DNA from 3 places in the Psychrobacillus sp. 05T411 genome. Region 1 is predicted to be linked to each of the others. Evidence: riboswitches for the same ligand, from Rfam matches in the RefSeq annotation. Region 1 holds a riboswitch; each other region holds the start of a gene.
The links. Region 1 has a riboswitch for thiamine pyrophosphate ahead of thiT (energy-coupled thiamine transporter ThiT). Riboswitches for the same ligand answer to the same signal wherever they lie in the genome.
Positions count from the first base shown of each region.

Region 2: linked by a shared signal. The riboswitch ahead of AC1DFT_RS09320 (YkoF family thiamine/hydroxymethylpyrimidine-binding protein) and the one ahead of thiT (energy-coupled thiamine transporter ThiT) in region 1 are both predicted to bind thiamine pyrophosphate.
Region 3: linked by a shared signal. The riboswitch ahead of tenA (thiaminase II) and the one ahead of thiT (energy-coupled thiamine transporter ThiT) in region 1 are both predicted to bind thiamine pyrophosphate.

Region 1 covers NZ_JBFTLO010000016.1:48,782-53,094, forward strand. Annotated here, with positions in the region: gene AC1DFT_RS13675 (SGNH/GDSL hydrolase family protein) at 1-801, shown strand, start outside; gene AC1DFT_RS13680 (magnetosome magnetite crystal formation protein family) at 998-1,324, opposite strand; gene AC1DFT_RS13685 (M20 family metallopeptidase) at 1,375-2,442, opposite strand; TPP riboswitch at 2,548-2,639, shown strand; gene thiT (energy-coupled thiamine transporter ThiT) at 2,705-3,286, shown strand; gene map (type I methionyl aminopeptidase) at 3,334-4,083, shown strand; gene AC1DFT_RS13700 (tryptophan-rich sensory protein) at 4,111-4,313, opposite strand, start outside.
Region 2 covers NZ_JBFTLO010000009.1:11,930-16,242, reverse strand. Annotated here, with positions in the region: gene AC1DFT_RS09335 (energy-coupling factor transporter transmembrane component T family protein) at 1-259, opposite strand, end outside; gene AC1DFT_RS09330 (ABC transporter ATP-binding protein) at 240-1,610, opposite strand; gene AC1DFT_RS09325 (ECF transporter S component) at 1,603-2,181, opposite strand; gene AC1DFT_RS09320 (YkoF family thiamine/hydroxymethylpyrimidine-binding protein) at 2,186-2,767, opposite strand; TPP riboswitch at 2,848-2,953, opposite strand; gene AC1DFT_RS09315 (2-hydroxyacid dehydrogenase) at 3,078-4,037, shown strand.
Region 3 covers NZ_JBFTLO010000006.1:79,561-83,873, forward strand. Annotated here, with positions in the region: gene thiE (thiamine phosphate synthase) at 1-54, opposite strand, end outside; gene thiM (hydroxyethylthiazole kinase) at 44-853, opposite strand; gene thiD (bifunctional hydroxymethylpyrimidine kinase/phosphomethylpyrimidine kinase) at 869-1,675, opposite strand; gene thiW (energy coupling factor transporter S component ThiW) at 1,644-2,165, opposite strand; gene tenA (thiaminase II) at 2,277-2,960, opposite strand; TPP riboswitch at 3,220-3,324, opposite strand; gene AC1DFT_RS06535 (DUF4179 domain-containing protein) at 3,468-4,313, opposite strand, start outside.

The sequences.
Region 1 (4,313 bases):
GGTTCGGAAGTGTATATTGCGATCGGTGACTCCTTAGCTGCGGGACAAACCCCAAACCGTGCGATTGATGCTGGTTATGCAGATTTAATAGCTGAAGAATTGAAACGTTCGCGTCAGCTTGCGTTTTATTCGAAAGAACTGGCTTTTCCTGGGTTCACTACTGCTGATGTATTATCCACGGTGCAGTCGGAAGAAGCAAAAGCACTACTAAAAAATGCGACGCTTGTTACAATTTCTGCAGGTGCAAATGATTTACTAAGACTTGTTCAAGCAAACCCATCGGACGGCTCGCTTTCGTATCAACAAATTCCGGCTGATTTTGCATTAAATAGTGTAAGGAAAAATATCACCGAAATTATAAACGAAGTGAAAGAAGCTGCTCCGAAAGCTAAAATTTATGTAATGGGATATTATTTTGCTTATCCACATGCACATGAATCGCAAAAACAAGGTGTTCAAAGAGAATTGGATACATTAAATGCCATATTAAAAATGCAAGCAGAAAGTAATGGTGCGAAATTTATATCAGTAGAAGAAGCATTTGCACCTAAAGCAAAAGAACTTATTCCGAATCCGGCAGATGTGCATCCTTCGATGGAAGGATATCGTCTAATGGCAAACGCGTTCTTCGTACATTATAATAAAAATTTACAAGTACGACCAAACGAGTTGCCAAATCCGAATCCTCTATCATTTGAAGAAATTATAAACAGCCAAAAAGAAACCGTAACATCACCAGTTTCCAGAATAGAAGGCTTCGATAATTATCTATCATTAACAGCATTAAAACCATACATTTAAAAAGCTGTCTCCATTTACAGGAGACAGCTTTTGATCATTTCGTCGTTTTTTTAGCTTGTATTGCTTTTTTTACAATTGGAATGACGATTGGAGCCAATTTAATTGCAGTTTTTACGATCGCTTTTACTTTCATCATGATCTCTCCCATGCTGTTCTCTATGCTGTTTATATTCCCGTTATGAGTGTACCATAAACATTATCTCAACACGCGAATACCCTGTATAATGTTCCATATTAAAACAATAATATAAACAATTGCATATAAAAGAATAAATATTAAGGGACCAGATGCCGCCCAAAAAGAAGGCTGTTCGAAGGTCATGCTCATCGAATACGAGGTTGGAACTACAGTTGCAAAAATGATAATAAATAAAATAATCATTAAAATGACTGGTATAATATGCGAGATTAATGACTTTTTTGCATGATGCTTCACTTCTTTGTCTTGCGAAACAAAAAAGACAATAATCGGAACAATAAAAGGTGCAAATAATACGCTAAAATAGGATAGAGCACTTAACATTTTACTATTATGCACGTATTGTATCTCCTTTCCATTTTAGAAACTACGGTTCATTCCAAAGCAAATGATACTAAAATTTCTTTAAATTGCTTTACAGACGAGATAGTAACATATTCTTTTTCTCCATGCCAATCAGCACCGCTCGGTCCAAACTCAATGGCACCAGCCCCTTTTTCCGCATAGAAACGAGTGTCGGCAGATCCATGTTGGCCAAATAAATTAGTTGGCAGCTTCCTTATACCAGTCGTTATTTGTTGCAGTCTTTTTACATATTCATTATTTTCTTCTGTCGTTACTGCCGGAGCAGTGGAATGGATGATTACTTCGCTAGTTGGAAAGAGACTGCTAGCTGTATCCTTTATTTCCTTTATAATACTTCCTGCATGTTGTCCCGGAACAAAGCGAATATCGTAAGACATAATACATTCGTCTGGTACAACATTGAATCTTTCACCTGCATGTATTTTTGCCAAGTTTAAAGAAGGATAATCATAAAATGCATTACTTGCCGTTAAAAAAGAGAGTTTACGTATTTCCTGATCGAATAAGAAAGCGTGCTCTATTGCATTGATTCCTTCCCATGGACGACTTCCATGGCTGGATTTCCCTTTTAGTATGACATCTAATTGAATAATTCCTTTTGCTTGCAGTCCTATATGTAAATGGGTTGGCTCACCGCAAATGACGAAATCTCCGTGAAATCCTTGATCGACTAGGAATTTAGATGTATCTCCGAACGTTTCTTCATCTGTCACAATATGTAATTGTATTGTTTTCGTGAGTTTTTGGGGAACTAATGAAAGCTCATAAAATGCTTGCATCATAGCAGCAACCCCCGCTTTCATATCGGCAGAACCTCTTCCAAATAACTGGTCACCTTCCATAAAGGGTATGAATTGTTCAGGATTACCTGGTACCACATCCACATGCCCATTCCAAATAATACATTCGTCCCCACTACCCATTTCTGCAACTAGCATAAGTTTAGCATCATGTTCATACACTGTCGGAGTAATGTCACGTTGTTCTAACCAAGATTTACAAAATAGCAGGGCTTTGTTTGCACCTTCTAAATCATCACTTTTTATGCGGATTAAATCTTTTAATAACTCTATCATTCGAATAACCCTCCGTTATCTATTATTTCTATAAGTATACCAATGAAATAAGAGGGGTTGCATTCCTAATTTTATTGGGCTACAATGAATTCGAACTAAATAATTCATAACCACAAGGGGCGTCGCTTATGCGGCTGAGATCGTACCCTTCGAACCTGTAAGTTCAAACTTGCGTAGGGATGTGGATGGAAACTGACAATCGCGCGATGTCTGGGTCTATCCCGGGTGTCGTTTTTTTTGTGGGCAAAAAAAGGGGATTACAATGAGAAATCAACGTGTATTATTATTAGTGGAAATTGCTATTTTTGCAGCTTTAGGATACGTATTAGACTTAATTGGGTTTGGTATGCCGCAAGGTGGATCAGTTACCTTCGTACTTGTACCGATCATTTTAATTGCTTTCAGGCGTGGAGTTGTGGCGGGGCTAATTACTGGATTTTTAATTGGTTTATTGCAAGTAGTAACTGGCCGTTTTTACCCGGCACCGCTTTCTTTTGAAATTGTCGTTTTACAAGTAGCAATCGATTATTTTATCGCATTTATGGTGGCAGGATTTGCCGGTTTCTTTAGACCTTCATTTATGAAAGCATTAGAAAACAAAGATACGAAGAAAATGATTATAGCTGTTATTGCTGGTACATTTGTTGCAGCATTTCTCCGTTATTTAGCACATGTAACGTCTGGTTTTCTATTTTTTAGCGAATTTGCCGGAGATCAAAACCCTATTTTATATTCAATCATTTATAATTCTACTTATATGATTCCAGTATTTTTAGTTGCGGTATTTATTTGCACAATTCTGTTCGTAAAAGCACCACGTCTTTTACTGCCGAATAGACTATAAATATGATATGATTATCGTACAGTTAATGAAGAAGGGATCTTATATAGATGATTGTACAAACAAATGAAGAGTTAGAAGCGTTAAAAAAAATCGGCCGAATTGTGGCAGAAGTACGCGATGCGATGCAGGCTGCAACCAAACCAGGTATCACAACAAAAGAGCTAGATGAAATTGCAGGCAAAATGTTCACAGAAACTGGGGCAATTTCAGGACCAAAAGGGGAATACGATTTCCCAGGATATACTTGTATTAGTGTAAATGAAGAAGTTGCCCATGGTATTCCAGGTTCACGTGTCATAAAAGAAGGTGACATGGTCAATATTGACGTGTCAGGTTCTTATGAAGGGTACTTTGCGGATACAGGTATCTCTTTTGTAGTTGGAGACGGCTACCCAGAAAAAGAAAAACTATGTACTGTAGCAGAAAGTGCCTTCAACCGTGCGATGTTAAAAGTGAAGACAGGTGCTCGCTTAAACCAAATCGGTAAAGCAGTGGCAAGAGAAGCAAAAGACAATGATTTACACGTTATTATGAACTTAACAGGTCATGGTATTGGGAAATCACTGCATGAAGCACCACAACATGTATTAAATTATTACGATGCATGGGACCCAACGATTTTAAAAGAAGGTATGGTACTTGCGGTAGAGCCATTTATCTCCGAAAAAGCAGAACATATTGTAGAGTCTGGGGACGGATGGACATTCGTCACACCTGACAAATCATTGGTAGCTCAAATCGAACATACAATTGTTGTAACAAAAGAAGGACCGATTTTACTAACAAAATTAGATTAAGCAATTCAAAAACGCCACTCGAAATAATTATTTCGATGGCGTTTTTTTGATGAATAGGATGCCTGCAACAAGCACACTACTTAAAAATATAGAGGCAGTAGATATGAGTAGCTCGTTAAACAGATGACGAACAGCTAATCCTAAAAATGCCCAAATAAAAACGATTACAATCGAACGGTCTTCGTAATGATACCGAAAGTGAAGGGCAATAGCCGTGGCAATAGTCAAGA
Region 2 (4,313 bases), on a different contig from region 1:
ACCATACAACAGGTCCTGACTGATCTTTCGCAAATACAAGCGTAGTCCAAAAATAACCGAAAGCCGTTACAAAGAACGGCAGCATGAATAACAACCATTTCTTCCAATTAATTTTACTAAAGAAGACTTGCAGCAAAAGGACACCAATCCAAAACACTAGTGGCGTCCAGGGATCAAAGAAGAAAGCCATCGTGAACATACAAACAGTAATCGCCAAAAATTTCACAGAAGGATTCATCCTATGCAAAGCATTTTTCATGAAGCATCACCTCTTTAGGAGGGAGCAGATGATGGTTCAGCAACAATTGCACATCACTCCATACTACCTCAGCTTCCATTTTCCCAGTCAAACATCCATCATTCATTAATAAAATTGAATCCGCCAAACAATAAGCAAATTCCATATCATGTGTGATGATTAAAAATGTCGTTCCCTCACAGGCACGTTCATCGATCAATTGAAATAATTCATACAAAGCTTGTGCGTCTTGCCCAGAAGTCGGCTCATCCATTAAAATTACTTCTCGTCCGTCCGAAAGCATCGCAGCGATTGCCACCCGTCGTTTCTGCCCGTGACTAACCGCAAAAGGATGTGCATCCGAAATAGATACCAATTGCAATCGAGTCAGCAGCTCATCGACGTTATTTCCACCGCCAAATCCAACTTCCTCTCGCACCTTTTTAGTAAGAAACAAAAACTCAGGAGACTGAGGAACATACCCTAATGACTTAGGCTCTACAGTCCCGCTAGATGGAATTAGCTGACATAATGCTTTCAACAAAGTCGATTTCCCACTCCCATTTGGACCAGCAAGCACAGCAATTTCTCCGCGATTTAACGCAAAAGTGGTTTCTTGCAAAAAGGATTTTGTTTGCACTTTATTAACAACTAACGAAGCATCTTCTTGTTTACTACTTTTTCTTTTTACTAAAGCAGAAGTAACTTCGGTTTTATTCAATGAAATCGTTCTTTCAAAAAAATCTCCCCATAAATCCAGTCGATGCTCAATAGCCACTATTGTCATCGTGCGTTTTTGTTGCAATTCATCTAACCACTCTACATATTTTTTAGCCGTAAATGGGTCTAAATGGGAAAGCGGTTCATCTAACAGTAAAACTTCCGGTTCCATAATGAGTGCACATGCAGTAGCAATCCGCTGTTTTTGACCACCGGAAAGTTTTTGGATAACCGAGTGGCGAAACTCAGTTAAATCTGTCAGTGCCAACACTTCAGAAATCTTTTTTTCCATTTCCTCTCGCTTCACATGTAAGTTTTCCAATGTAAATGCAAGTTCTTCTTCAACGGTTTGCATACAAAATTGAGCATCAGGATCTTGGAAAACGGTCGCTACTCGATGATTTATTTCCCCGGGAATAAAAGAAGAGCTGTCTTTGCCAAAAAGCTTTACTGAGCCAGACAAAATACCATCGCAATTATCCGGATACAAACGATTGCACAAATAAAGCAAGGTCGTTTTCCCACATCCGCTAGGACCGGTAATCACAACTCGTTCACCGCGCTGAACGGAAAATGAAAATTCTTCAAGTATCCACTTTTCCTCATCAGGATAACGAAAGCTCACTTTGTCAAAACAAATTACATCATGCACGAGCCTCACCTTTTTTCGAACGTGCTATCGCATATCCTCGGAGGGAACCAGTTGCTAGCAATCCATCTGCTACCGCCTTACCGCCTACTCCAGCAAGTAATGCACCGCTCATTATGCGAATTCCTAGCATTAATGCTACATAGCCGGTGCTATACACAGCGAATCCACCTAAAAAGTATCCGTACACAAAACTAAATACAGAAGAACCAACACCGGCTAACATCAATACCCACAAATCAAATCGTTTATAACGAGTCGCTGCAAACACTGCTTCCGCCCCTAAACCTTGAATAACTCCTGAAAGTATTAAGCGCGGTCCAACTGCATTCCCAAGTAAAACCTCAATGGCAGCAGCAATCGTTTCTGAAACGACTGCAGCACCGGGCTTACGAATAATGTACATACAAATAATGGACACGATAAACCAAATACCGAAAATCCATTCATAGGCAATTGGACCGATAAATCCAGCCCAAATATTGCCGACATGTAAGAACAATAAATACACAATCCCAAACACGACTGCAAATAAAGACATCAATACAATTTCTTTTAGTTTCCAAGATTTCAACATATCATTGACCTCCATGCGAAGGACTATTAATACTCATCGAAACGGTCATGACTAAATGTTTATATTCTTCCGAACGAGCATGTGTAAAAGTCTCTTCGTAAAATGCAAATACATCATGAATATCCCCGTGAATACCGCTTGCATAATGCATGGATTCATTGAAAACCCCACGCTCTTTAGCACGAGCCACTTCTCGGTAAATGACATCCATATAATTCGGATTATTCATCGGATATAGAGCAAATTGAGAAGATACGTACTGCTTTGTCTTATCCGTGTTTGCTACTTCATCCGTTTTATCTAAATACGCATCCCCTGCAGTATCTCCTGGACAGCCGGCAGAAAAAGTCCCCGATAAGGCAACGTGTACGCCTGTTTTAGCCGCATGCAGTGTAAGTGCTTTTGCGACGTTAAACAGATGCACTTGTTTCCCACGAATAACTGTCGACACATCATCTGTATGCATCCAAACATTCGACGTATCCGTTTCTTGAAGTGCTCCTTTAATCACCGAAATAAAATCATTGGTCATCGGATGTAGCGAAAAACGAAATCCGACGATAGGGCTTAAACCACATTGCATAATAAAAAACCTCCCGATAAATTTTCATAAAAAAAGACCACATCCGTGAAGATGCAGCCACTTATCCAATATGAAAAATTCGGAAAGTCACCGCACTTCCTCACGCAGGTATTATCCTGATCGAGTTATAAGGGATCGGAGCAAATGCTCGCATCTCAGCCATAATGGGCACCCCTAGTGCAGAAAACGGTATGTAGTTTTTTTAAATGTGCCCCCAGTATACCCTATGAAAATTTTAATGTAAATGTAGTTGAAAAATTTCATTAACTCGTCCATGCTTAAATCATTAAGATACTTGGAGGTAAAAGCTTTGAAACAAATATTTATTACTCGTAAATTACCAGATGAAATAGTGAATCCATTAAAAGAAAAATTCGATGTGAAAATGTGGCATAGCGAAGAAATTCAAATGACCTACGATGAATTGAAAACCGAAGCAAAAGATGCACATGCTCTTTGGACAATGCTTTCAGATAGAGTAGATCGGGAATTGATGGAAAGTCTTCCTAACTTAAAAGTAGTGAGTAATTTAGCAGTTGGCTACAATAATATTGATGTAGAAGCGGCAAGAGAGCGTGGTATAGTAGTTACAAATACGCCAGGTGTATTAACCGAAACGACGGCGGATCTGACATTTGCATTACTTTTAGCAACTGCTAGACGCGTAACAGAAGCAGAGCGTGATCTTCGTGCTGGTAAGTGGAAATCATGGACGCCTATGGGACTTACTGGTATGGACGCTTTTGGTGCAACGATCGGAATTGTTGGTATGGGGCGCATCGGTGAAGCAGTAGCAAGACGTGCAAAAGGATTCGACATGAAAGTCCTATACCATAATCGCACTCGTAAAATCGAGGCGGAGGAAGAATTCGGTTTTTCGTATGTAGAACTGGATGCACTTCTGCAAGAATCAGATTTTATCGTTTTACTAACTCCTTTAACACCAGAAACAAAAGGATTGATTGGTGAACGTGAGTTAGGATTGATGAAAGAAACTGCTGCAATTATTAACGTAGCACGTGGTGGAATTATTGACGAACCAGCACTATACGAAGCATTAACGACGAATAAAATATGGGCAGCAGGACTGGATGTATTTGAAGTCGAACCAGTGCCAATGGATCATCCATTACTCACTTTACCAAACGTAACAGTGCTACCTCATATCGGAAGCGCAAGTATTCATACTCGTATGGCTATGATGCAGATGAATGCGGAGGCTATTGAAGCCGTGTTGGAGGAAAAAGAACCTGAAAATCGGGTAGTTTAACCTTAATTAATAAATGAAGTTCCAAGTTCGTAATAGAGCTTGGGATTTTTTTTATCTCATGAAATAGATAATAGAAAAATAATTGATCAAGTTAAAGAATGATACACCCCTTATATACCAAGGAATGAGCGTCCTATATTAAATATATTAAAGAAATACATTGACATATTTTCAGAATAAATATAATATTCTTTTATGAAGATATTGTATACAAAGTTAATAATGTATACAATATTTATTGTTTAGAGGATATTGTAGAAATAAAATTGTATACGC
Region 3 (4,313 bases), on a different contig from region 1:
ATCTATGGAGACTGATTCTTCCGTTACTAAATACAATGTCATATCAAGATTCAACAATAGAGACCTCTTTTCTCCATATATTTTCATCTAAATGAGAAATTTCATCCATCAATTTAACTTTAAATTGACCAATTCCTGCTCCTTCAGAAAGATCCTTTTTCGCTCTTTCTCCTGCTAGACTCATGGCTGACATACCCCCGATACTTGCAGAAAAATAATCATCTGTCGTTCCTGCAAAGCTAGCTATTAAAGAGGTTGTCATGCATCCTGTACCTGTAACTTTAGTTAACCAAGTATCCCCATTTTCAATTTGAACGATTTCTTTTCCATTGGATACAACATCTACTTTTCCACTGACTACTACAACACAAGAAAAAAGATTTGCAGCCTTCATCGCAAGTTCTTTACCATCCAAGGTGTTATCCCCTACATCTACTCCGCGTGTCTTTCCTACCCCACCAATTAGTGATTGTATCTCGCTCGCATTCCCCCTAATAATTGTAACTCCCACCTTTTGTAACAGTTCCTTTGCTAACGTTTTTCGGTAAGAAGTAGCTCCTACCCCTACAGGGTCAAATACAATGGGGATTCCTTTCTCGTTTGCTGCTTTCCCAGCAAGTATCATTGCAGAAAAAGTCTCCGCTTGAATCGTCCCTATATTAAGCACTAATGCGTTTGCTAATTGCACCATTTCTTCTACTTCCTCTACACTTGTTGCCATCACAGGCGAAGCCCCAATTGCAAGTGTTACATTCGCACAATCATTGATCGTTACTGCATTTGTTATATGGTGAACAAGTGGGTTTCGACTGCGGACAAGTGAAAAAAGGTCGCCTACTACTTTTTTATTCATTTAGTATTCTCCTATCTATTTCATTCCTATTTTTGAACTCTCGTATAAATCATAAAAATGATGTGTAGGCCCATGTCCCGAACCTAAAGGCAAACTATGTGTAATCGCAGTCGTTATATACTGTTTTGCTAATGTCACTGCTTCTAGTAAAATAGAACCTTTTGCCAGATTTGCTGCAATTGCAGATGATAATGTGCAACCTGTGCCATGAGTATTTTTCGTATCAACTCGTTTAGCTTTTAACCAATGGAAGTCCTCTCCATTGTAGAAAAGATCATTTGGAGGTCCCATTAAATGTCCTCCTTTTATCAATACAGATTCGACACCCATCTTCATTATTTGCTCACAAGCTTTATACATCTCTTCTTCCATTTGCAACGTTCTTCCTATCAACACTTCCGCCTCTGGAATATTTGGTGTGATAATAGAAGAAAGAGGAAGTATTTCTTTCTTTAAAGCCTCTACTGCAGATTGCTCTAAAAGATAATGACCGCCTTTTGAAACCATGACGGGATCAACGACGATATATTTTGGTTTATATTTTTTTAACGCTTCCGCTACTACATGAACTGTTTCAACATTTCCAAGCATCCCAATTTTCACGGCATCTACTCGAATATCGTCAAATACTGCTTCTAGCTGATCTTCAATAATATTCAAATCAATTTGTTGAACAGAACGTACCTCCTTTGTATTTTGTGCTGTGACCGCCGTAATTACGGACATTCCGAATGCACCGTTTGCAGAGATTGCTTTAATATCTGCTTGGATACCTGCTCCTCCACCTGAGTCAGATCCTGCTATTGTAAGCACTGTTTTCATCTAATAGTCCTCCGATCACTTTGTTTTTCATCATTACTTTTAACAAGCCAAATGCTAGCAATGCTCCCGTAAACGAACTAAACATAAAAGCTGGCACAAACCCAAATACCGTTAGCTCTTTTCCAAATAAGAGAACTCCAATTGGATAAGTTGCAATGGCACCGAGAATACCAGTACCAATCACTTCTCCTACAAATGCAAATCCAACCTTCTTCGTTTTCATATAAAAGATACTAGCTAAAAGCGCTCCAATAACACTTCCTGGATAAGCAAAAATAGATCCTGTCCCAAACAGATTTCGTAAAGTAGAAACGATTAATGCCCCACCTACTGCATACCAAGGACCTAATAAAACAGCTAACAGGACATTTGCGAAATGTTGAATTGGGAAAATCTTTGCAAAACCAACTGGTATAAAAATGAGATGACTAGAAATGGTCGTAATTGCAATAATAAGTGATGTCAATGTTAGCTTTCTTGTTTTATTCATACATTTCACTCCTAAAATCAATTATGCCTCGGCGTAATTGCGTCCAGATTTTGAATTGCGCTTGAGGCCAGCAAGATGTTGGTCACTCAGGCGTCTTTTTGCTGAATCAAGTTAGATTGGCCATTCCTCTAGTTGATCGTTCATTTCCCAAAACAGATATTCGAACTTAGACGTCATTTGGAAGTGTTCTTCGATTCGTGCCAGCTCCCATTCAGGTTTACCTTCTGTTAGCTGATCCATTAGCTGTATTAACCACTTGGCACCTGCTGCAAATTCTTCGGAATCGTATGTTTCAATCCATTTTGCATATTTATTAGTGGATAAGCTATCCCCATATTGTGCGCGTAGTAACTTCCCAATTTCCCAGTAATCCCAAGCACACGGAAGTAAACAGGAAACTAGTTCTACGAGTGAACCGTTTTGAGCAATATTTAACATATAGCGTGTGTATGCCAAATTTGTAGGGGTTGGCTTAGTAGCTTCCAACTCCTCTTTAGAAATTCCAAACTCTGCTGCAAATGCTCGATGTAAATCCATTTCAAAATGAAGCGTATCGTGAAGCGTTTTGGAAAAATTGGTCATCATTTCTAAATTGAGCGATTTTTGAACTCCTACTGCAAAAAGCTTGGAATAATCTAGTAGATAGACATAATCCTGCTTCATATAATGGATAAACTTTTCTTCTGCCAATGTTCCTTTTCCTAACTCCTGTACAAATGGATGTTGATGATTTTTCGCCCAAATTGGTTTTACATTTTCAAATAATCGATCACTGAATTTCTTGGTAGCATTCATACCGCTTACCTCCCAAAATAATAGTTGTTTTATTTTTCACTTGTATTTCAAGCAGGTGGACTAACTGTCGGAAAACTAACTAAATCTGCGAGTAACTGATTTAATTCTTCTTTTCGCTCATCAACTGCTTTATTAATCCGATTTTCTATTTCCTTCTTCATTTCTTTTCCCCTTCCAAGTTATATTTTTGAAAACAAAAAACCGCTCTCCATAAACGGAAAGCGGCTGTTTTCTACATAATTAAACTAAACATACGACAGTAGGGGTCCAGCTGCTTCCCTCCGCTAGTATTAACTAGATCAGGTTCAAAGGGTTTACATCCAAGATGTGTCTCAGCCTAAAATAGGCTCCCCTAGCAGTCATCTATTTAATTATTAATGCATCTAAATGGTAACATAACTATAATTAATTACAAGAATGTTTCGTTAAACAGAATTTTCATTCGGGTATATTAAAAATTTATCAGACCGGGAGTCTGGCACCCATATTGGTCTTTTTCTTCACTTATTATTCCAAAGAAATCTTCAAAACATCATCCAAATATTTTGTAGTACGATATCCATAAATCTCCAACTTCTTAGGAATCATATTTTCACCTTGAAACCGAGCGCTTTCAAGCGTATTGAAATAACGGGGCTGTTCGATTTCTTCATAGGAAAAAGAAGTTTGATACATATCGTATTCGATCCCGTTTTTATCAACAATCACTACTTCTGAATTCATGTCCGTTATACTAGGTACCTCTCCATCCTCCTTTACAAAATTGAATTGCAGCCACTCATATGCTCGATTTTCCACTTCATGATTGCTTACAACAAACTCGGTAGACTGTTCATCTTCCTGCTTGTCTATGGTGATTGTACTTCCTGCATATTCAAAAGTTTGAGGACGTTCCGGGGTAACATCCAATTCAATGGTTCTTTTGTCTTCAAATGTTAATTGGACAGATTTAAGCTGCACGTTAACCTCTTTTGGTTTTTCTCCAAAAAGTGGTTCAAATTGTGTTTGAAATGTATTCCAATTTATGTCTTGCTGTGCATCCACATAAGAGGTACTATATATATCCGCTTTCACTTTTTTATTATTTACTTGCAAATTGTTAAAATCTAGAAAATCTATACGCTTCTCTGGCTGTTCATGATTAATACCGAATTGGATTATCGTCGCCGTTAGGGCAATAGTTAGTTTATCAAATCGAACGGGAATCCCTTCTATTTCTTTAACTTCATTCAATGCATATTCGACAGAAGGCTGTTTTGTTACAGGTATCTCGAAAGTCCATTCTCCTGATTTATTTTCGATGTTGCTGTAACCCAAAAGATTTTGCCGCTCAGTAGAATCACGAATCAATTT